Regions from separate parts of the Photobacterium sp. Hal280 genome, predicted to be linked through region 1. Evidence: riboswitches for the same ligand, from Rfam matches in the RefSeq annotation. Region 1 holds a riboswitch; each other region holds the start of a gene.
The links. A riboswitch is a leader RNA that binds a small molecule or an ion and turns the genes downstream of it on or off. The one in region 1 is predicted to bind thiamine pyrophosphate.

Region 1 (6,693 bases):
TGATCTAGCCATGGGCAAGGTTGAAGGTGAGGTAACACTTACTGGAGGACCGAACCGACTAATGTTGAAAAATTAGCGGATGACTTGTGGCTAGGGGTGAAAGGCCAATCAAACCTGGAGATAGCTGGTTCTCCCCGAAAGCTATTTAGGTAGCGCCTCGGACGAATACTACTGGGGGTAGAGCACTGTTAAGGCTAGGGGGTCATCCCGACTTACCAACCCTTTGCAAACTCCGAATACCAGTAAGTACTATCCGGGAGACACACGGCGGGTGCTAACGTCCGTCGTGGAGAGGGAAACAACCCAGACCGCCAGCTAAGGTCCCAAAGTATCACTAAGTGGGAAACGATGTGGGAAGGCTCAGACAGCCAGGATGTTGGCTTAGAAGCAGCCATCATTTAAAGAAAGCGTAATAGCTCACTGGTCGAGTCGGCCTGCGCGGAAGATTTAACGGGGCTAAGTGATACACCGAAGCTGCGGCAATGCGATTTATCGTATTGGGTAGGGGAGCGTTCTGTAAGCGGTTGAAGGTGTGCTGTAAGGCATGCTGGACGTATCAGAAGTGCGAATGCTGACATGAGTAACGACAAAGGGGGTGAAAAACCCCCTCGCCGGAAGACCAAGGGTTCCTGTCCAACGTTAATCGGGGCAGGGTAAGTCGACCCCTAAGGCGAGGCCGAAAGGCGTAGTCGATGGGAAACGGGTTAATATTCCCGTACTGCTTATTATTGCGATGGGGGGACGGAGAAGGCTAGGTGGGCCAGGCGACGGTTGTCCTGGTTCAAGGGTGTAGGCTGCAGAATTAGGCAAATCCGGTTCTGCACTAAGGCTGAGACCCGATGTCGAGTCACTACGGTGATGAAGTCATTGATGCCATGCTTCCGGGAAAAGCCTCTAAGCTTCAGATAATAAGCAATCGTACCCCAAACCGACACAGGTGGTCGGGTAGAGAATACCAAGGCGCTTGAGAGAACTCGGGTGAAGGAACTAGGCAAAATGGTACCGTAACTTCGGGAGAAGGTACGCTCTTGGCGGTGAAGTCCCTCGCGGATGGAGCTGCTGAGAGTCGCAGATACCAGGTGGCTGCAACTGTTTATTAAAAACACAGCACTGTGCAAAATCGAAAGATGACGTATACGGTGTGACGCCTGCCCGGTGCCGGAAGGTTAATTGATGGGGTTATCTTCGGAGAAGCTCTTGATCGAAGCCCCGGTAAACGGCGGCCGTAACTATAACGGTCCTAAGGTAGCGAAATTCCTTGTCGGGTAAGTTCCGACCTGCACGAATGGCGTAATGATGGCCACGCTGTCTCCACCCGAGACTCAGTGAAATTGAAATCGCAGTGAAGATGCTGCGTACCCGCGGCTAGACGGAAAGACCCCGTGAACCTTTACTACAGCTTGGCACTGAACATTGACCCTACATGTGTAGGATAGGTGGGAGGCTTCGAAGCAGGTACGCCAGTATCTGTGGAGCCGTCCTTGAAATACCACCCTTGTCGTGTTGATGTTCTAACGTCGCCCCGTTATCCGGGGTGCGGACAGTGCCTGGTGGGTAGTTTGACTGGGGCGGTCTCCTCCCAAAGCGTAACGGAGGAGCACGAAGGTGGGCTAATCACGGTCGGACATCGTGAGGTTAGTGCAATGGCATAAGCCCGCTTAACTGCGAGAATGACGGTTCGAGCAGGTGCGAAAGCAGGTCATAGTGATCCGGTGGTTCTGAATGGAAGGGCCATCGCTCAACGGATAAAAGGTACTCCGGGGATAACAGGCTGATACCGCCCAAGAGTTCATATCGACGGCGGTGTTTGGCACCTCGATGTCGGCTCATCACATCCTGGGGCTGAAGTCGGTCCCAAGGGTATGGCTGTTCGCCATTTAAAGTGGTACGCGAGCTGGGTTTAGAACGTCGTGAGACAGTTCGGTCCCTATCTGCCGTGGGCGCTGGATGATTGAAGGGAGTTGCTCCTAGTACGAGAGGACCGGAGTGAACGAACCGCTGGTGTTCGGGTTGTGTCGCCAGACGCATTGCCCGGTAGCTAAGTTCGGCATCGATAACCGCTGAAAGCATCTAAGCGGGAAGCGAGCCCTGAGATGAGTCATCCCTGAGGCTTTAAGCCTCCTGAAGGGCTGTTCGAGACTAGAACGTTGATAGGCAGGGTGTGTAAGCGTTGTGAGGCGCTCAGCTAACCTGTACTAATTGCCCGTGAGGCTTAACCATACAACACCCAAGGGGTTTTACGGACTCCATGAGCACTTGAATGATGTGCTGAGAACACTAGTCAGATTTCCGAGATTGTGATTTATCGCCTGCGGGCGGTAGAGAAAGCATTTGCTTGGCGACCATAGCGTTGCGGACCCACCTGATCCCATGCCGAACTCAGACGTGAAACGCAGCAGCGCCGATGGTAGTGTGGGGTCTCCCCATGTGAGAGTAGGACATCGCCAGGCTTCCTTTTAAAGAAGGCCACCCTAATCGGGTGGCCTTTTTGCTTTTTCAGGATTATGGATCTGCTGAGTGAGTTGATTGGTTGGTGAATGTGATGTGCAACATCTTAAGATCACGCGCATTGCAAGTTGTTGATGTTTTAATAGTCGATCGATAAAGTAATCAGTCATTTTCAGGCGCAAGGGCTGGTAATTCTCGTTCAGCTGTATACAATACTTACCAATTCTAGGGGATTAGTTCAGTCCGGTAGAACGTCGGTCTCCAAAACCGAATGTCGGCGGTTCGAATCCGTCATCCCCTGCCAAATACAAAAGCCTCGTCTCCGGACGGGGCTTTGTCGTTTCTGAAGGTCAGCGCGTTGCGCTGATGTCGGCGTCTGGAACGCCAGCCGGTTGCTTCGTCATCCACTGTAGTCTTAGAAACCTTGTTATCCAGCGTTTTTTTATGTCTCTATGTCCGTGGTGATGAGCATCTGCGGGGATTTGCAGTGGATCTCACGTCCTTGAAGATATTATTGACCATTCACCTGCTTACCCACGCTGTAGCAACTGAAATCCCACGAAGCAGGCAAACAGGCTCAGAGTTAAATTCAGCATCATATTCAAGCCAGCCTTAATATAGGCGCCTTGCTGAAGCAATATGAGGTTATCCATTGAAAAGGTGGAGAAGGTCGTTAGCGCTCCCAGCATGCCAAGTCCTATCAATGGACGCCAAGGTGTCGCCTCTATCATGCCTTGATTCAGTGCCGAGCTTAGCATCCCCATAATTAAGGAGCCGATGATATTGACGGCCAGTGTCCCGTACGGAAACCCCTTGCCCAATAAAATCACCGAGAGTTCAGCAATCAGATAGCGTGAACAGGCGCCGATCGCCCCGCCAATGGCCACATAGCCCAGAATAATCAGTTGGTTCATAGAAAGCCCAGATGGTGACAGAATCATTACATGCTATGGTGAAAAGACAGGGTGAAAGCCTGATACCACAAAGCGACGTGCTTTTTCACATGATGGTTTACATTGTGCACTAATCCTAGCAGGAGTAGAGACGATTATGGGTATGTACCATACCATTTTACTGGCAATCAACCCGGATGATTTGAATGTAAAACAATTGGTTGCAAAAGCAGGCGTGATTGCAGAGCAAAACAATGCGGATCTGCATCTGGCCTATGTGGAGCCTGGGGTCGGGAATGTCAGCTTTCTGGATATCGATTTACAGCTTGATGAGGCACATAACGAGCAGGAGCTGAGAAGAATGGCTCAGTTGTCTGATCTGGCAAAGCATTCTCCACGTCCGGTTGCGGCGATTCATCTGGCCGATGGCGATGTTGCCAAACATCTGATTGCTTTGGGGAAGATGATGAAAGCCGATTTAGTGATCACGGGGAACTACAAACCTGGCATCCATTGGTTGGGTGATATACGTTATGAGCTGGCGCAGCACCTGAAGTGTGATGTGCTGATCTGCCAGCAGAAAACGCTGTAGTGGTGTGGGGATGAAAAAGACGACTTGCTGAGCGGGTGATGCTTCCTTATACTCTTTGACTGAAACTTGTCGGAGTGCCAACTGGCTGAGACCGCATTGCGGGATCCGTTGAACCTGATCAGATTAGTATCTGCGAAGGGAACAAGAGAAAATCTTCTGCCTAGCTGTACCTTTAGCGTACTGCTGCTGTATCAGACGATGCGACACGCCCTACATGTGTCCGCCTCTTGTTTACGCGCCCATCCGTCAAGCAACTTCCCTAACTTTGAAAAAGGAAATTGCTATGTCGAGTCGCAAGCAAGCGAGACTGGAAGCGAAACAATTCATTGATTCACTCACCACCCAAGCCTACCCCAATTCCCGTAAAGTCTATGTCACCGGCAGCCGGGATGATATCCGTGTCGGTATGCGTGAAATCGCTCAGGCCGATTCTCTGATCGGCGGCGATAAAAATAATCCTATCTTTGAGCCTAACGAGCCGATTCGAGTGTATGACACCTCAGGCTTTTATACCGACCCAGATCAAACCATTGATATCTATAACGGCCTGCCGGCACTGCGTGAAAGCTGGATTGAGGAACGCGGCGATACCGAACTGCTGGATGAGCTGAGCTCCGCCTATACCAAAGAACGTCTGGCCGACGACACACTTGAAGAGCTGCGTTTTGCCCACCGAGCTCGTGTACGCCGTGCTCAAGCGGGTCAGTGTGTGACTCAGATGCACTATGCCCGGCAGGGCATTATCACCCCGGAAATGGAATATATCGCGATCCGGGAAAACATGGGCCGTGCTCAGTACCGTGATGAGGTGCTGAACCAGCAGCACCCGGGACACAGCTTTGGTGCCAATCTGCCGAAAGACATCACTGCCGAGTTTGTGCGCCGGGAAGTCGCGGAAGGCCGTGCGATTATTCCGTCGAACATCAACCACCCGGAATCCGAGCCGATGATCATTGGCCGCAACTTCCTGGTCAAGGTCAACGCGAATATCGGTAATTCAGCCGTGAGCTCTTCCATTGAAGAAGAAGTGGAAAAACTGGTGTGGTCGACCCGCTGGGGCGGCGATACCGTCATGGATCTGTCGACGGGCCGAAATATTCACGAAACCCGCGAATGGATCATCCGCAACAGCCCGGTGCCTATCGGCACGGTTCCTATGTATCAGGCGCTGGAGAAGGTCAATGGCGTGGCTGAAAACCTGACCTGGGAAGTTTTCCGCGACACCTTGCTGGAGCAAGCCGAGCAGGGCGTTGACTATTTTACCATCCACGCCGGTGTGCTGCTTCGCTTTGTCCCTATGACCGCCAAGCGGGTAACTGGGATTGTTTCCCGCGGCGGCTCTATCATGGCGAAATGGTGTCTGGCGCACCACAAAGAAAGCTTTCTGTATGAGCATTTTCGTGACATCTGTGAGATCTGCGCTCAGTACGATATCTCCCTGTCGCTGGGTGACGGCCTGCGTCCCGGCTCTGTCGCTGATGCCAATGATGAAGCCCAGTTCAGTGAGCTGCGCACTTTAGGCGAGCTGACCAAAGTGGCCTGGGAGTACGATGTCCAGGTGATGATTGAAGGGCCGGGACATGTGCCCATGCACCTGATCAAAGAAAACATGGATGAGCAGCTCAAGCACTGTCATGAAGCGCCGTTTTATACCTTAGGCCCGCTGACTACCGATATTGCCCCGGGTTACGATCACATTACTTCTGGCATAGGGGCCGCCATGATTGGCTGGTTTGGCTGTGCCATGCTGTGCTATGTCACCCCCAAGGAACACCTGGGCCTGCCGAACAAAGACGATGTTAAAACCGGCCTGATCACCTACAAGCTGTGTGCCCACGCGGCTGATCTGGCCAAAGGCCATCCAGGCGCACAGGTGCGTGATAATGCGCTGTCCAAAGCCCGTTTCGAATTCCGCTGGGAGGATCAGTTCAATCTCGGACTGGACCCGGATACTGCACGTGCATTCCATGATGAAACCCTGCCGCAGGAATCGGGCAAAGTGGCCCATTTCTGCTCGATGTGCGGGCCGAAATTCTGTTCGATGAAAATCTCTCAGGAAGTACGGGATTACGCCAAAGCGCAGGAAGATGCCCAGGTGATTCACATGCTCGATGATCCGCTGGAAGGGATGCGCCAGAAAGCGGAGGAATTTCGTGACAAGGGCAGCGAGCTCTACCACAAGGCCAAAACCCATGAGGAAGAGCAGGCATGAGTGAGGTGATGCAAACGTCATTTCCTGTGATGGCGGGCGGCATCGGGCCGCTCTATCCTGTGGTTGACCATGTCAGCTGGATTGCCAGATTGCTGCCGCTGGGAGTGAAAACCGTTCAGCTGCGGATCAAAGATCCGGCCCATCCTGAGCTGGAAGCGCAGATTATTGAAGCGATTCGTCTGGGGAGGGAATATAACGCTCAGGTGTTTATTAATGACTACTGGCAACTGGCGCTCAGACACGGAGCTTACGGTGTGCATCTGGGGCAGGACGATCTGGCTATCGCCGATCTGGATGCGCTGCGCCAGGCCAATATCCGCCTGGGGGTGTCAACCCGCACCGCGGCGGAGTTGCAACGCGGTCTGGCCCTGGCACCCAGCTATGTAGCGATCGGCCATATTTTCCCGACCCCGACCAAAGACATGCCGACCCCGCCGCAGGGGATCGCCCAGTTAAAAGAGCATCTGGCCACTGTGGCCGGCCGTTACCCGACGGTTGCCATTGGCGGTATTGATCTCAGCAATGTTGCGGATGTCTGGCAGACCGGT
Region 2 (6,693 bases), on a different contig from region 1:
ATAAGGCAGTGCCATCAGCGCATTGACGGCCACCACCACCCAGAAGGCCGAGGCAAAGACGTCGGTGAATTCGCGCAGCAGCAGAAACAAGCCTGTGCTGATCACCAGCCCGGGGGTGACCAGAATGATGGTGCCGATCAGCTCCAGCCCGTCGGCAGAGAGGCGGTAGCGCTGCAGCCGCCAGTAACGGCTGGCACAGAGGATGGCAATCCCGCTGATCAGTGCCAGCACACAGGCCAGCGCCGCGATTTGTAACGAGTGAGTCACGGCCTGCCATAACGCGGGGGTTGTCAGCAGCTGCGGCAGCTGGGCGTTGAGCCCGGCGCCGAGCACCGCCAGCATCGGCGGCAGAACTAACAGGAGCACCAAGCCAATCCAGCATCCGTCCCACACTCTGGCCGAGCGGCTGTCGAGGTAATTCGGATGCCCCTGGCGAACCCGGCCACTGAGTGTGGACAGCGGCCTGGCAAAGCGCTGGCCGAACAGCACCAGCGAGCAGCACAGCAGCATCTGCCATAACGCCAGCATGGCACCGGCGGCCAGATCAAAGTCGTACCTCAGCGCCTGATAGATGGCCAGCTCGATCGTGGTGGCTTTCGGACCGCCACCGAGCGACATAATCACCGCAAAGCTGGTAAAGCACAGCATGAACACCAGTCCGGCGACCTGCGGCAGTTGCTGACGCAGCCGCGGCCAGGCGACCAGACGGAACAGCGGCCAGCCTTTCATCCCCAGATGGGCGGCGAGCTGATGCTGTTCGGCCGGTATGCCTTCCAGGCTTTGCAGCAGCAAGCGGCTGGCCAGCGGCAGATTCAGGAATACATGGGCAAGCAGAATGCCGTTGAGACCGTAAATGCTGAACGGCAGACGCATGTCCAGTATGGTCAGCCATTGGGCCAGCAAACCACTGTTGCCATAAATCGCCAGCAAGCCGAACACCGCCACCAGTACCGGCAGCACCACGGTCATGGCAAACAATCTGAGCAACACAGCCCGGCCCGGAAAGCGGCGCCGCGACAGGGCGTAAGCCACAGGGATCGCCGGTATCACACTGAGCAGGGTCGAGAGCAGCGCTTGCTTGAAGCTGAAAGTCGTGACATGACGCAGATAAGGATCCTGCCACAAGCTGAGCGGTTGCAGTTCGGTGGCCTGACTCAGCAGCGCGCTGAGCGCCCCGCCGACCACAAGCAGGATCAGCCCGGCGCTTAACAGGCCGGGCAGGCTGGAACGGGAGAGTAACAAGGTCTGTCCTATTGCATTACAGGTGCATTACTGGGTCAGGGCCGTCTGCCACTCGCGAATCCAGCTTTTACGCGCTTTGGCGACTTCATCGGCGGAAAACTCCAGCGACTTGGCAGGCCGGGTCAGCGTGCTGAATCCTTCAGGCAGTTCCTGATTGGTCACCGGATACATCCAGTTGCCGGTCGGAATGTGTGACTGGAATCCCGGGGTCAGCATGAAGGCAAGGAACTGATCAGCCAGCGCACTGTTGCGGCTGTTTTTCAGTTTGGCAGCCACTTCCACTTGCAGATAGTGGCCTTCGCTGAAGTTGGCGGCTTTGTACTTGTCGTCTTGCTCGGCAATCAGATGGTAGGCCGGCGAGGTGGTGTAAGAGAGCACCAGATCGGCCTCGCCCTTGAGGAACATATTGTAAGCCTCTGACCAGCCTTTGGTCACGGTCACGGTTTTTTTCGCCAGTTGCTGCCAGGCGGCGTCGGCTTGGTCGCCATAGACAGATTTCACCCACAGCAGCAGACCCTGTCCCGGCGTAGAAGTGCGCGGATCCTGATAAATCAGCGTCAGGTCATCGCGCTCAACCAGCGCTTTCAGGCTCTCTGGCGGGTTGCTCAGTTTCTTGCTGTCATAAATGAAGGCGAAGTAACCGTAATCGAAAGGCACAAAGGTGTCATCATTCCAGCCGCCCGGAAGGGTAACTGCCGCGGTATCCACCTGGTGGGTGGCCAGCAGGCCGGTTTTCTTGGCTTCCGCCATCAGGTTGTTATCCAGTCCTAACAGCAGATCGGCTTTGCTGCTGTTGCCTTCCAGACGGACCCGGTTGAGGATGGACACGCCATCGTCCAGCGCAACAAACTGCAGATCGCAGCCGCATTCTTTCTCAAACGCGGTCTCAATGGCCGGGCCAGGTCCCCAGTCGGCGGTAAACGAACTGTAAGTGTACACGGTCAAGGTCGGTTGAGCGGCCGCGGCAGACGTGGCGGCAGCCAGCAGGGGTAAAGCTATCAGTCGGTGTTTCACAAAGCGCTCCTGAGTTCCTGTTAAACAGGGAATTCCGATTTCTTCAAGGCGCGGGGTTGAGTGAGAGGGAAGGTTTCCCGGAAAGGCACGACAAGGGGATCAAAGTGTGCTTTCTTGTTTCTCAGTTTTTCTCAATTCCTCCGCCAGCATGATCTGGTTCAGGTTCAATGGGTCCCGTACACCGTACGATCTCAGCCCGAAGACTCCCCATGAGAACGGCTCTCATTGTAAACGCGGCCGACACAGGTTGCCAGCCACAATTGCGGCTGGCTGTTCATCCGGAGGCAATCGTCAGCAGCGGCTATTTGATCTCATTCAGCCGCCAGTCGTAATCATAACTGGGCGATGTCAGTGTCACCGGCCGGGTGAGGTATTGATTCAGATGCTTTTGCAGCTCAGCCAGGGTGCCGAAATCACTCTGATACCAGTCATAAATCGATGACAGACGGACACGCTGGCCGCGCACGTCGACCCCTTTATCACTGTTGATAAAGCGCCTGGCGGCCATTTCCAGTTGCTGCTCCAGTTTATTGGCCTGCATGACCTCAGGGAGCAGATCCGGGCAGCCCAAGCTGGCACAGTTCACCACATAGTGAATCCGCTTATCCTGCCAGATCGGGCGTAAAATTCGGTGTTCAATATCATTGAGCGACAGTTTTTGTCCGCTGATGGTGATCAGCTTTTCATCCCAGGGACCGAAGCTGAACATGCCGCCGAGTTTGGTGATCGAGCTGACCGGATAGTTGTCCAGAATCACTTTGACTGTCAGGGCGTTATACAGATTCACCCAGTAGGCAAACTGCTCATTGCGGTTATAGCGGCGCGGATCCAGCGCGGCGAGTTGGTCCAGATAACGTGCCAGCACGGCTTTATCCTGCGCACTGACCGCGGCATAACGAAAGCGGGTCTGCTTGGGGGCGACCAGCAGATAGTCGTTGAGCAGCGTTTGCCAGCGGGTGTGGTCAATTTTTTCGGGACTGCCCGGGTTGCTGGCTTGCCACAAAGGCCAGAGATCGGCTTTGGGGGCGGCCAGTGTCGCTGAGGACAGGCTGAGTAGCATCATCAGGAGCAAGACAGTCAGGGGTTGGCGTAACGGGGACATGTGAACACCTCTGTAAAAAGATTGATATTCAACAGACCGAAGCAAGGGGTGTTTCTTTCCGGTGCCGGCGCTGAACAAAACACCCTGCCGGAGCAGGGTGTCTGAGCCAGTCAGCACTGACAGTATAGATCAGGCCAGAAAGGCCGGGATCTGACTTTCATACGCAGCGATTTTATCTTCGTGCTGCAGGGTCAGGCCGATGTTGTCCAGACCGTTCAGCAGGCAGTGGCGGCGGAACTCGTCAATCTCGAAGCTGTAGGTTTGGCCGTTGGCGCTGACCGTCATGCTTTCCAGATCGACCGTCACCTCAGCGCCCTGGTTGGCGTCGACAAACTGGAAGATCTCGTCCACTTCGGCATCTGTCAGCCGTACCGGCACCATCTGGTTGTTGATCGCGTTGCCATAGAAAATATCGGCAAAGCTCGGCGCAATGATGATTTTGATACCGTAGTCAGCCAGTGCCCAGGGTGCGTGCTCGCGTGAGGAGCCGCAGCCGAAGTTTTCACGGGCCAGCAGGATACTGGCGCCCTGAAAGCGCGGGTGGTTGAGGACGAACTCAGGATTCGGCTGCTCGCCGGCGTCATCAAGAAAGCGCCAGTCGTGAAACAGGTGCTTGCCAAAACCGGTCCGGTTCACTTTCTGCAAAAACTGCTTTGGAATGATGGCGTCAGTGTCGACGTTCGCGGCATCCAGCGGCACCACCAGTCCTGTGTGTTGTTTGATTCCTGCCATGTTTGTTCCCTCTCAGATTAGGCGGTGGCGACTGGGGTGTTGTCCAGCTCGCGGATATCCACGAAATGACCGGCACAGGCGGCGGCGGCGGCCATCGCCGGGCTGACCAGATGGGTGCGGCCATCGCGGCCCTGACGGCCTTCGAAGTTACGGTTACTGGTCGAGGCGCAGCGCTCCCCTGGCCCCAGGCGGTCGTTGTTCATCGCCAGACACATGGAGCAGCCCGGCAGGCGCCATTCAAAACCGGCTTCGATAAAGATTTTGTCCAGCCCTTCGCGTTCGGCCTGTGCTTTGACCTGCTCAGAGCCTGGGACGACCAGCGCCTGAACATGGGGGGCCACTTTGCGGCCTTTGGCAACCGCGGCGGCCGCCCGCATATCCTCGATGCGGGAGTTGGTGCAAGAGCCGATGAAGACTTTATCAATCGGGAAATCGGCCAGTTTTTTACCCGATTCCAGTCCCATGTAAGCCAGCGCTTTGGCAGCAGAAGCGCGCTCAACCGCATCGCTGAAGCTGTCCGGTGCCGGAATCGGCTCATCAATGGCGATCACCTGACCCGGGTTGGTGCCCCAGGTGACCTGAGGTTTGATGTCTTTGGCATCCAGAGTGACCACGTGATCAAACTGCGCATCAGGATCGGATTTCAGGGTCTGCCAGTATGCAACGGCGGCGTCAAAGTTGGCGTCGGTCGGGGAGAAGTGACGGCCTTTGATGTAATCAAAGGTGGTCTGATCCGGGGCAATCAGACCGGCTTTGGCACCCAGCTCGATCGCCATGTTACAGACCGTCATCCGGCCTTCCATACTCAGATCCGTGATTGCTTCGCCACAGAATTCCACCACATAGCCGGTTCCGCCGGCGGCTGTGGTTTTGCCGATGATCGCCAGAATGATGTCTTTGGCTGTGATGCCCGGGGCCACTTTGCCTCTGACTTCAATTTTCATGGTTTTGGCACGGGCTTGTTTCAGGGTCTGGGTGGCCAGCACGTGCTCAACTTCAGACGTCCCGATACCGAAGGCCAGCGCGCCGAACGCACCATGGGTGGCGGTGTGGGAATCGCCGCACACGATAGTCATGCCCGGCAGGGTGATCCCCAGCTCAGGCCCCATGACATGGACGATGCCCTGATATTTGTGGTTCAGATCATACAGAGTGACGCCGAAATCTTGACAGTTCTTGGCCAGGGTTTCCATTTGGATACGGGCCATCTCGCCCGACGCATTGATGTCTTTGGTCTGGGTCGAGACGTTGTGATCCATGGTGGCGAAGGTTTTGCCGGTCTGGCGAACCTGGCGGCCTTTTTCGCGCAGACCATCAAAGGCCTGCGGCGAGGTGACTTCGTGCACCAGATGGCGGTCGATATACAGAATCGGGTTTTCACCTTCGGCGGCCACCACGACGTGGGCATCATAGACTTTTTCGTACAGCGTTTTGGCTGTGTGTGTTGTGTTTGACATTGCTCGTTTGCTCCTCGTCGTTCGGCTTACGCCTGGCGGATGTAGGCGGCGATTTTATCGCCCATGGCGTCGGTAGACAGGGCTGGGCGACTGCCGGCCAGATCGGCGGTCAGCTCACCGGCTTCCAGTGCCTGGGAGACGGCTTGCTCAATGGCGCGTGCCGCTTCTTCTTGTTCCAGGCTGTAGCGCAGCATCAGGGCGGCAGACAGAATCTGTGCCACCGGGTTGGCGATGTTCTTACCGGCGATATCCGGCGCAGAACCGCCAGCCGGCTCATACATACCGAACTTGTCCTGATTCAGGCTGGCTGAAGGCAGCATGCCCATCGAGCCGGTGATCATGGCGCATTCGTCGGAGATAATGTCACCGAAGATGTTGGAACACAGCATGACGTCAAACTGCGACGGATCTTTGATCAGCTGCATGGTGGCGTTGTCGATGTACATATGGCTCAGCTCGACATCCGGGTACTCTTTGGCGATCCCTTCCACCACTTCGCGCCACAGAATCGAGCTTTGCAGTACGTTCGCTTTGTCGATGGAGCAGACTTTCTTACGACGCAGACGGGCCGATTCAAAGGCGATGCGGGCAATACGCTCGATTTCATAGCGATGATAGACCTCAGTATCATAGGCTTTCTCCATCGCGCCTTCCCCTTCGCGGCCTTTCGGCTGACCGAAGTAAATGCCGCCGGTCAGCTCACGCACCACGACGATGTCAAAACCACGCTCTGAGATGTCGGCACGCAAGGGCGAAAAGGCTTCCAGACCATTGTGGATCTGCGCCGGACGCAGGTTACAGAACAGCTGGAAGTGTTTGCGCAGCGGCAACAGTGCACCGCGTTCCGGTTGCTCATTGGCGGGCAGGTGCTCCCATTTCGGGCCGCCCACCGAGCCGAACAGCACAGCATCGGCAGCTTCACAGCCTTTCAGGGTGTGGTCCGGCAGTGGCGAGCCGTGATTGTCGATGGCAATACCACCCACATCATATGCTTCACGGTCCAGGGTGAAGCCAAAACGGGCTTCAACGGCGTCCAGCACTTTGTGTGCCTGACGCATGACTTCCGGACCAATCCCGTCGCCGGATAACACGGCAATTTTATAGCGTTGACCTGCCATGGTTATACTGTCTCCATTTTTGTTTTCT
Region 3 (6,693 bases), on a different contig from region 1:
TGAAATATTCCGCCTTTGCCAACGAAACCTTTCATATGCGTTTAAACAATTCGCTGAGTTCTGATTCCGGACCAGCGATGATCAGAATATCGCCGATTTCCATTCTGGTGTCTTTTGCTGGCTGAGGCCGAAGTTCTGGTCCTCGTTTTAATGCTAAAAGGTGGGTGTGTTGTCCCTGACAGCAAGGATGAGAAGAAATCGGGTTTCCCATCATGGTGGTTAGCACCACCACTTCGGCAACGGCCAGTCCGCTGCCCAGTTCGAGGTAATGGAAAATACGGGTATCAAGCATGATACGGGCAATGCGTTGTCCCATTTCCGTTTCTGGCATCACGACACGATCTGCGCCAATCTTATGCAGTATTTTTGCGTGATACCTGTCTTTGGCTTTGACCCAAACCTGCTTCACACCTGACTCTTTCAAGATCAGGGTGGTCAGAATACTGGCGTTCACGTTATCGCCAATAGCCACCATGGCGATATCGTAATCATCCAGTTTGAGCTCAGACACCGTATCTTCATTAGAGCAATCGGCGACGATAGCCTGCGTGACATGATCTGCGGCTTTACGCACCAGATCTTCATTCATGTCGATAGCCAGAACTTCGGCACCTTGCTGATTGAGTTCAAGGCAAAGTGCCATACCAAACCGACCGAGCCCGATGACGGCGACTTGCTTACTTTCTGTTGCCATGCTGCTGCCCTGCAAATAGTGTGTTTACGGAAACAAAGCATGTTTACAAGATAGGCCAGATCTGTGAATCCAGCCGTCTTGTAATCTGAATTTAAAAGAAAAATTGTCGCGAAACCGAATTTCCTTCAAACGATGGCATGAAGAGGGCCGATACCGGCCCCCGGCACAGGCCAGGTTAAGCAGCGTCCAGCCCCTGCTGCCAGAAAGCAATTTCCATCCGGGTAGCCGTTCGGAAAATGTTGATCAGCTGCTGGCCCCGAGGACTTGCCAGCTGCACTGGCTCAAGCAGATCGTTCAAGTGCCGGATGCTTGCTTGCACATCGTGCTGGAAGCTGTCGCCGCCATAGAGCTGAATCCAGCTGGCGTAAGGGTTGCCCTGAATACGGGTGTCTGAGGCTTGTATCAGCCTTTCACCAATCATGGCATAGCCGATCGCGCATGGGGCCAGCGCAGTAAATAAGTCCGTGAGGTCACCGGCCATACCTGTGTCCAGGACATACCTTGTATAGGCCACGGTTCCTACATCTTCAGCTTCGGCTTCCATGTCTGATTCAGTTAGCCCCCATTGCTGGCAATAGGTCACATGGTGATGCATTTCACTGCCGATCAGCGCCTGTAAACTGGGCAGCGGGCGGCGCATGTCTTCCAGGGTTGTTGCTTTATAAATGGCCAGGGCATAAGCACGGGCATAATGTTTCAGAAACAGGAAGTCCTGTTTTAAGTAATGCAGATAGGCTGCTGAATCCAAAGACCCTTGCGCCAGTTGTGTCACAAAGTGGTGATGGGTATATGCTTGCCAGTCATCCTGGCAGGCATCAATTAAATCGTGATGTTTCATTTGTTATTCCATCCCTGTCAACGTGGGGTTAGTGCTGAAATCAAAAGGTGGGCACGAAGTCTTTTGCTGCCGGTGCATTGTCGATAATTTTGTGTTGATACATAAACGCGGAGAACTGGTTGTAGCGTTCCTGATCCACGGCAGCAGGGCGGAGGGCAAAACGAGGTAACGTATCGCGCCAGGCCAGTTTGTTTAGCTCGTTATTCAATGTGTCGGGAGAATAGGAAATGAAAGTTTGCCAGGCTTTATCCGGGTGATTGATGAGGTACTGTGTGGCTTTCTCTACGGCGAGATTAAACTTTTTCAGATCGTCTGCGTTGTACTGGTTTTTATTGGCCACCACTACCAGCTCGTCGTAGGGAGGCACGCCATGCTCTTCCGGGAAGAAAGATTTTGCTTTATACCCTTCCAGTGCCAGCTGGTTCGATTCAAAATTGCGTAATCCGCCCCAAATCGCATCAACTTTACCGGAGGCGAGTGATGAGGAAAGCGCCCATCCGACATTCACAATCTTAACGTCAGTGAAATTGACGCCTGCTGTTTTCAGCATCGTGCCGACGGTTGCCTCTTCATTGCCGGCAATGGCGATACCGATTGTCTTGCCCTTCAAATCAGCCATGGTATTGATTTTGTTATTATCAAGCACCATCAAGGTGTTGAGCGGTGTTGCGATTAATGTTGACGCCCTGATGAGCGGCAGCCCTGCAGCCACATCAATCGTCAGGCTGGTTTGGTAAGAGATCGCCAAATCCACTTTTCCTGCCGCGACCAGTTTGGCCGGCATGGAAGGGTCTGCGGGCTCCTGAATCTTAATGTTTAAACCTTGCTCTTCAAACAAGCCGTTTTTCTGCGCAATAATGATCGGGCCGTGATTCGGGTTAACAAACCAGTCCAGCATTAAGGTCATGTCTTTGGCCTGGGCCTGGCTGGCAACACTGGCGATGGCAAGGGCAATGGCACTTCGGGCCGGTAAGTAAGTCATCTGTCATTTTCCTTATGTATTATGAATTTTATTGGGACTGGCTATTTTCTGGCATCCAGGGGATAGCACGTTTCAGCAGATAATCTGTCGCAAAATACAGCGACACAGAGAGCCCGGCTAAAATCAGCAAGGCGGCAAACATTTCATCGATCATCATCCGGGCGTTGGCTTGCAGCATGAGGTAGCCGAGCCCTTCACTGGCGCCAACCCATTCTCCGACAACAGCACCAATGGGGGCGACCACCACGGCAACCCGTATTCCTGAGGCCAGGGCGGGCAGTGCCGCCGGCAACCTGATATGCCATAACATCTGCCATGTTGTGGCATTCATTGTTTTCGCGAGATCTAAATAGCCCTGGGGGGTGTGTCGCAAACCGTCATAGCAGCAGGTTGTCACCGGAAAGAAGATGATAATGGCCGCCATCACCACTTTGGATGCAATGCCATAGCCCAGCCAGAGCATCAGAATAGGGGCAATCGCAAAAACGGGAATGGCCTGACTGGCGATCAGCATTGGTAGCAGCCAGCGTTTCACCGGATTAAAAAGCAGCATGAATAGCGCGCAGATAAGACCAATGCCAAGCCCGAAGACTAACCCCAGCACAATTTCGCTGATAGTGACACTGGCATGGCTGAGCAGGACATCATGGCGCTGAATTAATTTACGAAATACGGCGAGTGGCTCCGGCAGAATAAAGCCGGGAAGCTGAAACAGGCTGACAATACCCTGCCAGAAACCGATCAGAAACACCGAGCTGATCGCCAGACGACTCAGGGGATGATGAAAAAACGGCCGAAAATTCATCGTTGTGACAACCCGTTTTTCTGCGAGTTCATGTGACATTGCGCTCACCCTGGCCGGAAAGTTGCTCGATAATGGCTTGTTGTTTGACGGCCAGTTCTGCGTTGATGGTTCTCGGCGGTGCGCCATCGGGAACGGGCAAATGCTTTAACCGCGCCGGTTTGCCTTGCATTAAAAACAGGTGATGACCCAGCCTTAATGCTTCCTGAGGATCATGAGTAATCAGCAGGACAGTGCGCTGAGCGAGCAACTCAGCGGCGAGATCCTGGAGTTTATACCTTGTCACGGCGTCCAGGGCGGAAAACGGTTCATCCATGAACACCAGGGGTTTGTCCTGAATTAAGGTGCGCACAAGCGCGACACGCTGTCGCATTCCCCCTGACAATTGCGATGGGCGGGCGTGCAATTTTTCACCTAACCCGACCTGCCGGAGAAGCTGAATTGCGCGCTCCTGCACGGCTTCACTGGCTTTCCCTTGTTGAAGCCTGAAACTGAAGCAGACATTGTCCAGTACATTTAACCAGGGCAGCAGCAGATCCTGTTGCGCCATATAGGCGACACGATCACTCATACGCCGGGCATCGGATGTTGACAGCTCGCCCTGCCATGCCACATCTTTCGGTAACAAATCGGCGAGAAGCCGCAACAGCGTGGTTTTACCGCAGCCACTCTGACCAAGAATGCAATGCCATTTTCCGGCCTGAAGTGTTAGATCCAGCTGACTGAATAAAGGGTCAGCTTGACCTGAAAAGGACAATGTGAGCTGTTTTACGCTGACCCCCAAGCAATGAGGCTGAGTGTCGGGCGAGGACTTCACTGTATTCATCGTTGATTCCTTGACGGATGAAGTGCATAGAAGTGATGGACTGGCCCGTGTCCCTGACCAATGCTGAGTTGGTCGGCATGACACAGTGCCTGGGTCAGGTACTCTTTACCTTTATGGACAGCCTCAGTGAGGGGGCACCCTTGTGCGAGGTAGGAAGCAATCGCGGCGGATAAGGTGCATCCTGTTCCATGGGTGTTTCGGGTGGCGATTCGCTTGGCAGAAATAGTGACGGTGTCACTACTTGTGATCAGATAATCGGTACTGAATGTGTCCTGTTCCCAGTGTCCGCCTTTCAGCAATACAGCATTGGTGGTGATAGCTTTGAGTTGCTCAATAAGCTCTTCTTTATCGCTCTGCTGCAGGGTTGATGGATCGATATGCCGGCCAGTCGAGTGCGTGAGCGTGACAGCCTCGGGCAAGTTGGGGGTTATCAGCGTGGCTAAAGGGATCAGTTCATTTTTCAGCGTAGTGATAGCATCTTCTTTCAGTAACAGATCCCCGCTGGTGGCCACCATAACAGGGTCCAGAACGATAAATTCAGGCTGGTACTGGCGAAGCTTTTTTGCAACGGCTTGTATGATACCGGCATCACTCAGCATGCCTATCTTGACAGCCCGGATGTCGAGATCACTGAAAACCGCATCCAATTGCTGTTCAACAAACGCTGGACTGACAGGAAAAATGTTGGAGACACCCAGCGTATTTTGCGCCGTCAGCGCAGTGATGACGGAACAGGCATAGCCGCCTGTCGCTGAAATCGCTTTAATGTCTGCCTGAATGCCCGCGCCGCCACCGCTGTCTGAACCGGCAATGGTCAGTGTAATTGGGGTACGGACAGCATGATTTAGCGGAGAAGGTTTGGTCATTGTGGACGTGTTCATCGGCATCCCTTGCTATCAAAATCATTGTTTGATTGCGCAGGGGTGACGAACAGTCGCCGGGTTACACTTCGCGAGCATCCTGTGGTCAGGATGAGAAGGTGACAGGCATTCTGCTAGTTCCCTACGCCAGTATTAACTGGATCAGGTTCAACGGGTCCCACTCTGTGGTCTCAGCCTTCCGGCTCCCCGACTAACGTATCTCTTAATCTGATGCGATGTACTGAAGCGATATACTTAAGCACTTTTTCGCGCTGGTCATTCTAACCCTGTTGTTTCGCAGAAAGCAAAAGAATTACACGAATTTGATGACAGACGAGTTGACAGACGCAAACTCAGCTAAGATGTTGTTGTTGATGCATATTGAAATCAGCCATTAAGGAGCAGAGCCAGTGAATAAGCACCATCAAATTAACTATGTTGAGTTTCCGGCCAGTCACATACCCAAGACAAAGGCATTTTTTGAGCGCGTTTTTGGCTGGTCATTCATGGACTATGGTGACGAATACGCCGCATTTGCAGAGCAGGGGCTGGATGGGGGATTTTATGCCGCGCCATTGTCTTCTCAGGTTGAGAAAGGCAGCGCGCTGATTGTGATTTACAGCGACAATTTAGAAGCGACTGAGCAGGCGGTGATCGCCGCGGGCGGGGTGATTGTGAAGCCGATATTTTCATTTCCGGGCGGCAGACGTTTTCACTTCACTGAACCAAGCGGTAATGAACTGGCGGTATGGTCAGAATAAGATTAGGGCCAGTCAGGATTGAAATAAAACAGAGCTCCCGCAGGAGCTCTGTGAGTCGGTAGTATGGTCTTAGTGAACCGTTGTCACCCGGCTGGTTCGCTGACCTGAAATGGTTCTCAGCTGGACACCTGCCGCGACAGCGGGTGGGTTGAGATGGTCGTACGACTGCCAGCTCGCGCCTTGATCGGTTGAATACTCAATCGTCAGCCCCGGGAAAGTCGAATTGGCTTGAAGGACACCATTCTCAATCACACCGCCTGGAACCGGCAGGTTAAACGCGATACCCGCTTGCTCCAGTTTGGGCAGCACATTCTGACCCAGCAGGTTGGCAAACTGGTTGTAATCGGCGTTACGTCCGGTTTCATCCAGCGCAATGCCTGCGTTGTCATTGGCTTCCCATGTCGCCGTGTGCCAGGCGCGTTCAGCCAAACCCAGTACGCGAGGGAAGATCATCCCTTCAAACTGGTCTTCGGTACGGACAGTTTCGGCCCAGAGCGATCCCTGAAGACCCAGAACATTTTCAGGCTTGAGCAGCTTTTTCACACCCGCTAAAGCCACCACTTCTGCTTTGGTGATGGGTGCACCGGCGCGAGTGAAGTCAGCATTGGCGAACACGTCATCTGGCATGAAACCAAAGGTTTTACGGGTGTCGGTAAAGCGTGGTGCCCAGTAGTAGCCACGCTCGTTTGGATCGGGCTCATACGGGTGATCAAAGTACAGGTGGCTCGCATGGTTATAGACGACTTTATAGTCGTTATTGGCCAGGTTATAAGCGCGATCAGCGACACCCCATTCCCAGATATTCTGCCATGCGTTACCCCAGAGCTGGCTATTTGCCATTTCGGAGCGTGGGTAAACCTGACCATCGTGCATCAGTCCGTCTTCCCAGCCAGCCATATCCAGACCATAGTTGGCAGTGATCACAGAAAT

Region 2: linked by a shared signal. The riboswitch ahead of thiB (thiamine ABC transporter substrate binding subunit) and the one ahead of thiC (phosphomethylpyrimidine synthase ThiC) in region 1 are both predicted to bind thiamine pyrophosphate.
Region 3: linked by a shared signal. The riboswitch ahead of thiD (bifunctional hydroxymethylpyrimidine kinase/phosphomethylpyrimidine kinase) and the one ahead of thiC (phosphomethylpyrimidine synthase ThiC) in region 1 are both predicted to bind thiamine pyrophosphate.

What each region holds. Positions count from the first base shown of each region.
Region 1 is NZ_JARLUO010000002.1:98,111-104,803, reverse strand. It holds rRNA gene P4S53_RS07370 (23S ribosomal RNA) at 1-2,220, shown strand, start outside; rRNA gene rrf (5S ribosomal RNA) at 2,335-2,450, shown strand; tRNA gene P4S53_RS07360 (tRNA-Trp) at 2,676-2,752, shown strand; gene crcB (fluoride efflux transporter CrcB) at 2,979-3,362, opposite strand; gene P4S53_RS07350 (universal stress protein) at 3,499-3,933, shown strand; TPP riboswitch at 3,994-4,091, shown strand; gene thiC (phosphomethylpyrimidine synthase ThiC) at 4,217-6,145, shown strand; gene thiE (thiamine phosphate synthase) at 6,142-6,693, shown strand, end outside.
Region 2 is NZ_JARLUO010000005.1:2,838,309-2,845,001, reverse strand. It holds gene thiP (thiamine/thiamine pyrophosphate ABC transporter permease ThiP) at 1-1,242, opposite strand, end outside; gene thiB (thiamine ABC transporter substrate binding subunit) at 1,270-2,256, opposite strand; TPP riboswitch at 2,374-2,476, opposite strand; gene P4S53_RS22245 (DUF547 domain-containing protein) at 2,558-3,337, opposite strand; gene leuD (3-isopropylmalate dehydratase small subunit) at 3,488-4,090, opposite strand; gene leuC (3-isopropylmalate dehydratase large subunit) at 4,108-5,547, opposite strand; gene leuB (3-isopropylmalate dehydrogenase) at 5,574-6,665, opposite strand; gene leuA (2-isopropylmalate synthase) at 6,668-6,693, opposite strand, start outside.
Region 3 is NZ_JARLUO010000001.1:386,498-393,190, reverse strand. It holds gene P4S53_RS01920 (TrkH family potassium uptake protein) at 1-35, opposite strand, end outside; gene P4S53_RS01915 (potassium channel family protein) at 32-694, opposite strand; gene tenA (thiaminase II) at 870-1,532, opposite strand; gene P4S53_RS01905 (ABC transporter substrate-binding protein) at 1,573-2,514, opposite strand; gene P4S53_RS01900 (ABC transporter permease) at 2,543-3,319, opposite strand; gene P4S53_RS01895 (ABC transporter ATP-binding protein) at 3,348-4,142, opposite strand; gene thiD (bifunctional hydroxymethylpyrimidine kinase/phosphomethylpyrimidine kinase) at 4,139-5,023, opposite strand; TPP riboswitch at 5,125-5,222, opposite strand; gene P4S53_RS01885 (VOC family protein) at 5,413-5,763, shown strand; gene P4S53_RS01880 (family 20 glycosylhydrolase) at 5,833-6,693, opposite strand, start outside.